Regions from separate parts of the Vibrio breoganii genome, predicted to be linked through region 1. Evidence: predicted binding sites of a transcription regulator. Region 1 holds the regulator's gene; each other region holds the start of a gene.
What was found. The regulator PurR, encoded in region 1, represses purine synthesis genes. The targets are predictions, from matches to a motif close to TNANGNAAACGTTTNCNTNA.

Region 1 (2,276 bases):
TCTTAACGTCAGATAAGTATGCTGCACTGCCTTACGCCTCTATCTATCTGGATGACAGTAAACTGCTCAATGGCAAGCCTGCTCAAGCTATGGCGCAGCTAATGCTGGATAAAGGCATTGAAGTGGATAAGAACTTCAACGAACCTGCCGATCATCTCGCCTTAGAATTGGACTTCCTTGGTAACCTAATTATTCGCTCCAATGAGCTAGAGCAAGAGTCTCACCTTGAGCAAGCACTAGCTGAACAAAAGGCGTTAATAGAAGAGCATATCCTTTCTTGGATACCGCAATTTTCTGAAAACTGCACTCAATATGATGAGTTTGGTTTTTATTCTTCCGTCGCCGAATTGCTCGTTAACTTCTGTGAATTAGATTGCCGCTATCTGGGCAATGAGTAATAGATTCACATTATGGCCATAAATGCATTGTCAGCACTTGCATTTATGGCTAGACTGCCCGGCGCAATCGTTTGCAGTATAGGCCAAGAGTGCTAACCTCTTCCTAACATTCCATTTTCAATAACCCTCGGTTTTCTTTACAAGGTATAGCATGGCAACCATTAAAGACGTCGCAAAGCTAGCTGGTGTGTCCACTACCACTGTTTCCCACGTGATTAACAAAACTCGTTTTGTTGCAGAAGCAACGCAAGAACGTGTAATGGACGCAGTAAAAGAGCTTAACTATGCACCAAGTGCTGTAGCTCGTAGTCTTAAATGTAACACCACTCGCACCATTGGCATGTTGGTAACTCAGTCGACGAACCCATTCTTTGCAGAAGTGGTCGACGGCGTAGAAAGCTACTGTTACCGCCAAGGCTATACCCTTATCCTATGTAACACTGGTGGGTTATATGAGAAGCAGCGTGACTACATCCGCATGCTTGCAGAGAAGCGTGTCGACGGTATTTTGGTTATGTGTTCAGACCTGACTGAAGAGCTGCGTGGCATGCTAGATTCTCACCCTGGTATTCCGAAAGTAGTTATGGACTGGGGCCCAGAATCATCTTCTGCAGATAAGATCATCGATAACTCAGAAGAAGGTGGCTATCTAGCAACTAAATACCTTGTCGAAAATGGTCATAAGCGAATTGCTTGTCTGACAGGTCAAGCTGAGAAACTGGCGTGCATCGAGCGTATTTCCGGTTATAAGCGTGCTCTAAAAGAAGCGAACATCGATTTTGACGAGAAACGTATTTTCGAAGGCAACTTCGAGTGTGATACAGCCGTTGAAACTGCCGACAAGCTGTTTGCTATTCCAGAAGAGCAGCGCCCTACTGCTGTGTTCTGTTTTAACGACATCATGGCACTAGGCTTGATCAGTCGCCTAAGACAGCATGGTCTATTGGTTCCTGAAGATATTTCGATCATTGGCTACGACAATATCGACCTTGCAGCCTACTTTGCACCTCCACTGACTACGGTTCACCAACCTAAGCGTCGTGTGGGCAAGACTGCATTTGAGATCCTTCTTGAGCGTATCAAGGATAAAGATCACGACCGCCGTGTCTTTGAAATGCACCCAGAGCTGATTGAACGCGCGAGTGTGCGTAATCTTAATGCTGGATAAGTTGTAGAATATTTAAGAACGGCAGCCCTAGGGCTGCCGTTTTTGTTTGCTAAGTTAAATCCTTACCAATAACAAAAGTCATCCTTGAACTTCCAAACCCGTCACCCTCGAGTGCTTCTATCGAGAGTCTACTACCTCCGGAACTCTTCAGGTTCCCGATAAAAGCATTCGGGAACGACGAGCGGGGTTTGAGGTTGTATTTTTACTCTGTAATTTGAGTCAGCTCAGTATTAAACTGCTCGCCCAAAGCCCACCCTACAGAACACACCAAAGCCCCAAAACACGTCACCCTCGAGAGCTTCTATCGAGGGTCTACTACATCGGTAGTTCTTCAGGTTCCCGATAAAAGGCTCGGGAACGACGGTGTGTTTTGGATGGTGCGTTTGTGCTGTCATTTGAGTCCGCTCAGTATCAAAACAAAGCACTCAGAACCCCCAAACACGTCACCCTCGAGTGCTTCTATCGAGGGTCTACTCTCTGCGGAACTCTTCAGGTTTCCGATAGAAGCGATCGGGAACGACGAGGGGTTTGGATGGTGCGTTTGTACTGTAATTTGAGTACGCTCAGTGTCAAAACAGAGCACCCTACAGTAACCAAACACGTCACCCTCGAGCGCTCCTATCGAGGGTCTGCTACCTCCGGAACTCTTCAGGTTCCCGATAAAAGCACTCGGGAACGACGGGAAGATCGATGGTCAAATTCACTCGCGA
Region 2 (2,276 bases), 310 kb from region 1:
TGACCAATAACCCAAGCGTTTTCGCCTTCTTCATTAAGAAGAGCAACCGCTTGTTCTGCTTGATCTTTAGGCAGAGCAACGATTAGACCAACACCACAGTTGAATGTACGGTACATTTCGTGAGTGGTAACGTTGCCGTTCTCTTGAAGCCAGTTGAAGATAGTAGGCCAGTTCCAGCTGTTGCCGTCGATAACTGCTTTAGTACCTTCAGGAAGAACGCGAGGGATGTTTTCCCAGAAACCACCACCGGTAATATGAGAGATAGCGTGGATATCATGCTTCTCGATCATTTTAAGTGCTGATTTGATGTAAATCTTAGTTGGTTCTAGTAGATGCTCACCCAGTGGCTTGCCTTCAAGATCTTGGTTTAGATCTGCATTAGACACCTCAAGGATCTTACGAACTAGAGAGTAACCGTTTGAGTGTGGGCCGCTTGAACCTACAGCAATCAAAGCATCACCGGCTGCCACTTTAGTGCCATCGATAATGTCTTCTTTTTCTACAACACCAACACAGAATCCAGCAACATCGTAGTCGTCGCCTTCGTACATGCCAGGCATTTCTGCAGTTTCACCACCGATAAGTGCACAACCAGACTGTACACAGCCTTCAGCAATACCAGCAACTACATCAGCAGCAGTGTCTACGTCGAGCTTCCCTGTCGCGTAGTAATCTAGGAAAAATAGAGGCTCAGCACCCTGAACGATCAGGTCGTTCACACACATAGCAACCAAATCGATGCCGATGGTGTCGTGCTTTTTCATATCTAGTGCAAGGCGTAATTTAGTGCCAACGCCGTCTGTACCCGAAACCAGTACTGGTTGCTTATATTTGGTTGGCAGTTCGCATAATGCGCCAAAGCCACCAATGCCACCCATGACCTCTGGACGACGTGTGCGTTTTACAGCACCCTTAATTTTGTCAACCAGTGCGTTGCCAGCGTCAATGTCTACACCAGCATCTTTGTAGCTAAGAGAAGCCTTGTTACTACTCACGGGAAATTCCTCGTTTAGAAAAAGTTAGGGAAGAAAAATCGGCGCTATTCTAACAAGGGATAATCGACAATAGCAAACGTTTGCGCGGTTATTTCTGATTGTTATTGATTTGAGCCCCTAGATGATGATTTATTTTGCAATTAAAGTAATCTGTTACCTAGCAATACAGGCTCACTTTTTAGATAGTCGTAAATTGCATTCTTTAGTTGGGATTAATTGCGCCTAGAGGGCTGTGCGACTCGTAACTTGGTGTCGTTTGGGTATATAATTCCTAGGTTTGTTGATTTTAGACTGGAGAAAGGCATGAAAGTCGTTGAGGTAAGACACCCTCTTGTGAAACATAAGTTGGGTTTGATGCGCGAAGGGGACATTAGCACCAAGCGTTTTAGAGAGTTAGCTACAGAAGTAGGTAGCCTACTCACATACGAAGCGACGGCAGACTTCGAAACTGAGCGCGTAACGATCAATGGATGGGATGGCCCAGTTGAAATTGACCAAATTAAAGGCAAAAAGGTTACAGTAGTGCCAATTTTGCGTGCAGGTCTTGGCATGATGGACGGCGTGTTAGAGCACGTACCTAGTGCAAAAATCAGTGTCGTTGGTGTGTACCGCGACGAAGAGACCCTAGAGCCTGTTCCATACTTCAATAAGCTAGCGTCATGCATTGATGAGCGAATTGCACTGGTTGTTGACCCAATGCTGGCAACGGGTGGCTCTATGATTGCCACCATCGACCTGCTTAAAGAACAAGGCTGTAAGACTATTAAGGCACTTGTGCTTGTAGCGGCGCCTGAAGGTATTGAAGCACTAGAAAAAGCTCATCCTGATATCGAGCTATACACAGCTGCGATCGATGAGTGCTTGAATGACAAGGGCTACATTGTTCCTGGTCTAGGCGACGCTGGCGACAAGATCTTCGGTACTAAATAATACCCAAAAAACCAACAAGAATGGGGCGCTTTCTAGTGACTCTACTTGTTGGTTTTACAATCTTTGCTTATTATTTTCTAACTACTTCATATTATTGAGTTATTTATGCGATTTTTGGCTTGTATGCTAGCGGCGTTAACGTCTTTTTCTGCGTTTGCAGTCACTAAGGTCAATGTGTTTGATACCGAAGCAGTGGTGATTAAACAGAAAGAAGATGCAAGATACAGCGGTGAAGAGTTGGCTCGTCGCGAAGGCATGAGAGATGTTATCGTTCGAGCAACTGGTGACGCTGCCTCTTTGGATAATGCGGTAGTGAAGAAAGCTATTACTCAAAGTAGCCGCTTTCTTTCA
Region 3 (2,276 bases), 430 kb from region 1:
GCTAGAGAAAAAAGGCACAACGGTTGTTCCTAACGCACGCGCTACACAACTGACGATGAACCGCGAAGGTATCCGCCGCCTAGCAGCAGAAGAGCTAAACCTGAACACCTCTAACTATCGCTTTGCTGACACGTTTGAAGACCTCAGCGCAGCGGTGACTGAAGTGGGCATGCCTTGTGTGGTTAAGCCAGTAATGAGCTCATCAGGCAAAGGTCAAAGCGTTATCCGCACGCAAGAAGATGTACAAAAAGCATGGGACTACTCTCAAGAGGGCGGTCGCAGTGGTGAAGGTCGCGTTATTGTTGAAGGCTTCATTGATTTTGACTACGAGATCACCCTGCTAACTGTACGTGCTGTCGATGGCGTTCACTTCTGTGCTCCTATTGGTCACCGTCAAGAAGATGGCGACTACCGCGAATCATGGCAGCCACAACAAATGTCTGAAGTTGCGCTGAAAGCGGCAGAGTACGTTGCAGAAGAAATTGTTAACGCGCTGGGTGGTTACGGTCTGTTTGGTGTTGAGCTATTCATCAAAGGCGACAAGGTTATCTTTAACGAGGTGTCCCCTCGCCCGCATGATACGGGCATGGTCACCATGATCTCTCAGGATATGTCAGAGTTTGCTTTGCACGTTCGCGCATTCACGGGCAACCCTATCAACAAGGTTCGTCAAACCGGTCCTGCAGCGTCTGCGGTTATCTTAGGTCAAGGGACTTCAAGCAACCTGTCTTACACAGGTATTGAAGATGCAGTGGGCAACCCTGATACGCAGATCAGACTGTTTGGTAAGCCTGATATTGATGGTCGCCGCCGCTTAGGTGTGATTTTGACCCGCGCTAAAGACACAACGCGCGCCGTTGATGCGGCTATCGACGCAGCCAAGAAGGTTAAGATTCATTACTGATTGAATCACGCTCGATACAAATGTAGAAACGTTAGTTTCTACGTTTCCATAAATCAAAAAAGAGGTCCTAGGACCTCTTTTTTTGTTTTGCTCAAACGGTGTGTTATTTAACGTCGTCTTTCTTAAGCTCTTCCACTCGTGCTTTGAGCTTTTGCCCAGGTCTAAACGTGACCACACGACGTGCGGAAATAGGTATATCTTCACCTGTTTTCGGGTTACGACCAGGTCGTTCTTTCTTGTCTCTTAGATCAAAGTTGCCGAAACCAGACAGTTTTACCTGTTCGCCACTTTCAAGTGATTTTCGAATTTCTTCAAAAAACACTTCCACGGTTTCCTTGGCATCCCGTTTACTGTATCCAAGATTTTCAAACAGGTTTTCAGCCAAATCGGCCTTGGTGAGCGCCATAAAACTTTCCTCAAAGCTAGATGAACCATTGCTACGCTAGAGTTTGTCACTCCTAGGCTTCACTTAAATTGAAACCAACGATAGCTCCTAAAATTTGTCTCTACAATCAACTACATATTGATGACTCGATCGAAAGTGTATGCCAAGGTTTTCAGTTTCGCCAACTTTTTTCTAAATAATATTTATAAGAATTAGACACTTAGATAATTCAAGTGTTTTTACGTTAAAATTTGTCAATAAATACGACTATTTAATAAGTAAAGTTTACAAAAAAGTGAGTTTTACCGAGCAAATTCAGTCACTTGTTCTGCTATCCTAGTAATAATAGTTGAGCAAAGTGAACAGGCTCACACGGAGCTTTTAAAATTTTGAGTACACTTGTCTAATTAACATCCGCTTGAAAAGGAATTTCATGCCTACATTGTTTCCAATGCCTGCATCAAGGTGCAAGCTGTCTATTTCAATTGCTCTCGCACTCGCTAGTATTGGATGCGCAACGCAAGACGAAGTTCAAGATACCGCGCTAATTAATCCTGATATCGCTCGAATCTATTTCAACTCCACAGAAGCTCAACCCGATTACGTTCTTCATGTGTGGAATGATCAAACCTGTGACGGTTATATGGGTGATAATACCGATTGGAAGGCAGGTTTAGAGCCTAGTGGTCAAGACCCCGATTATGGTGTGTATTGGGATCTACAGATAGATCCCAACGCTGAGTGTGTCAATTTTACTCCGCACCGCTTCAACCCCGATTATCAAACATCCGCTTTAAAACTGCGTTTTTCAGATAATGTAAACGAAGGCGCTAAGGTAGGTTATGTGTTTAAAGATACTAATCGTGTTTTTTATACCCCCTCAACCACACCCCCAGAAACTGCGGTTAGCCTAAAGGGTGCCAACTCTAACTGGATATCACTTTCGCTCATATTAGTTCCCAAAAACACCACTGAAGCGGAACTGGT

Region 2: purM (phosphoribosylformylglycinamidine cyclo-ligase) is a predicted target of PurR. The motif match lies at 1,064-1,083, and genes of this name have one in related genera.
Region 3: ihfA (integration host factor subunit alpha) is a predicted target of PurR. The motif match lies at 1,466-1,485, and genes of this name have one in related genera.

Annotation. Positions count from the first base shown of each region.
Region 1 covers NZ_AP024864.1:1,073,010-1,075,285, reverse strand. The annotation lists gene torD (molecular chaperone TorD) at 1-398, shown strand, start outside; gene purR (HTH-type transcriptional repressor PurR) at 550-1,566, shown strand.
Region 2 covers NZ_AP024864.1:767,788-770,063, forward strand. The annotation lists gene purM (phosphoribosylformylglycinamidine cyclo-ligase) at 1-995, opposite strand, end outside; gene upp (uracil phosphoribosyltransferase) at 1,299-1,925, shown strand; gene OCU35_RS03650 (DUF2066 domain-containing protein) at 2,031-2,276, shown strand, end outside.
Region 3 covers NZ_AP024864.1:1,499,365-1,501,640, forward strand. The annotation lists gene purT (formate-dependent phosphoribosylglycinamide formyltransferase) at 1-904, shown strand, start outside; gene ihfA (integration host factor subunit alpha) at 1,008-1,310, opposite strand; gene pulA (pullulanase-type alpha-1,6-glucosidase) at 1,723-2,276, shown strand, end outside.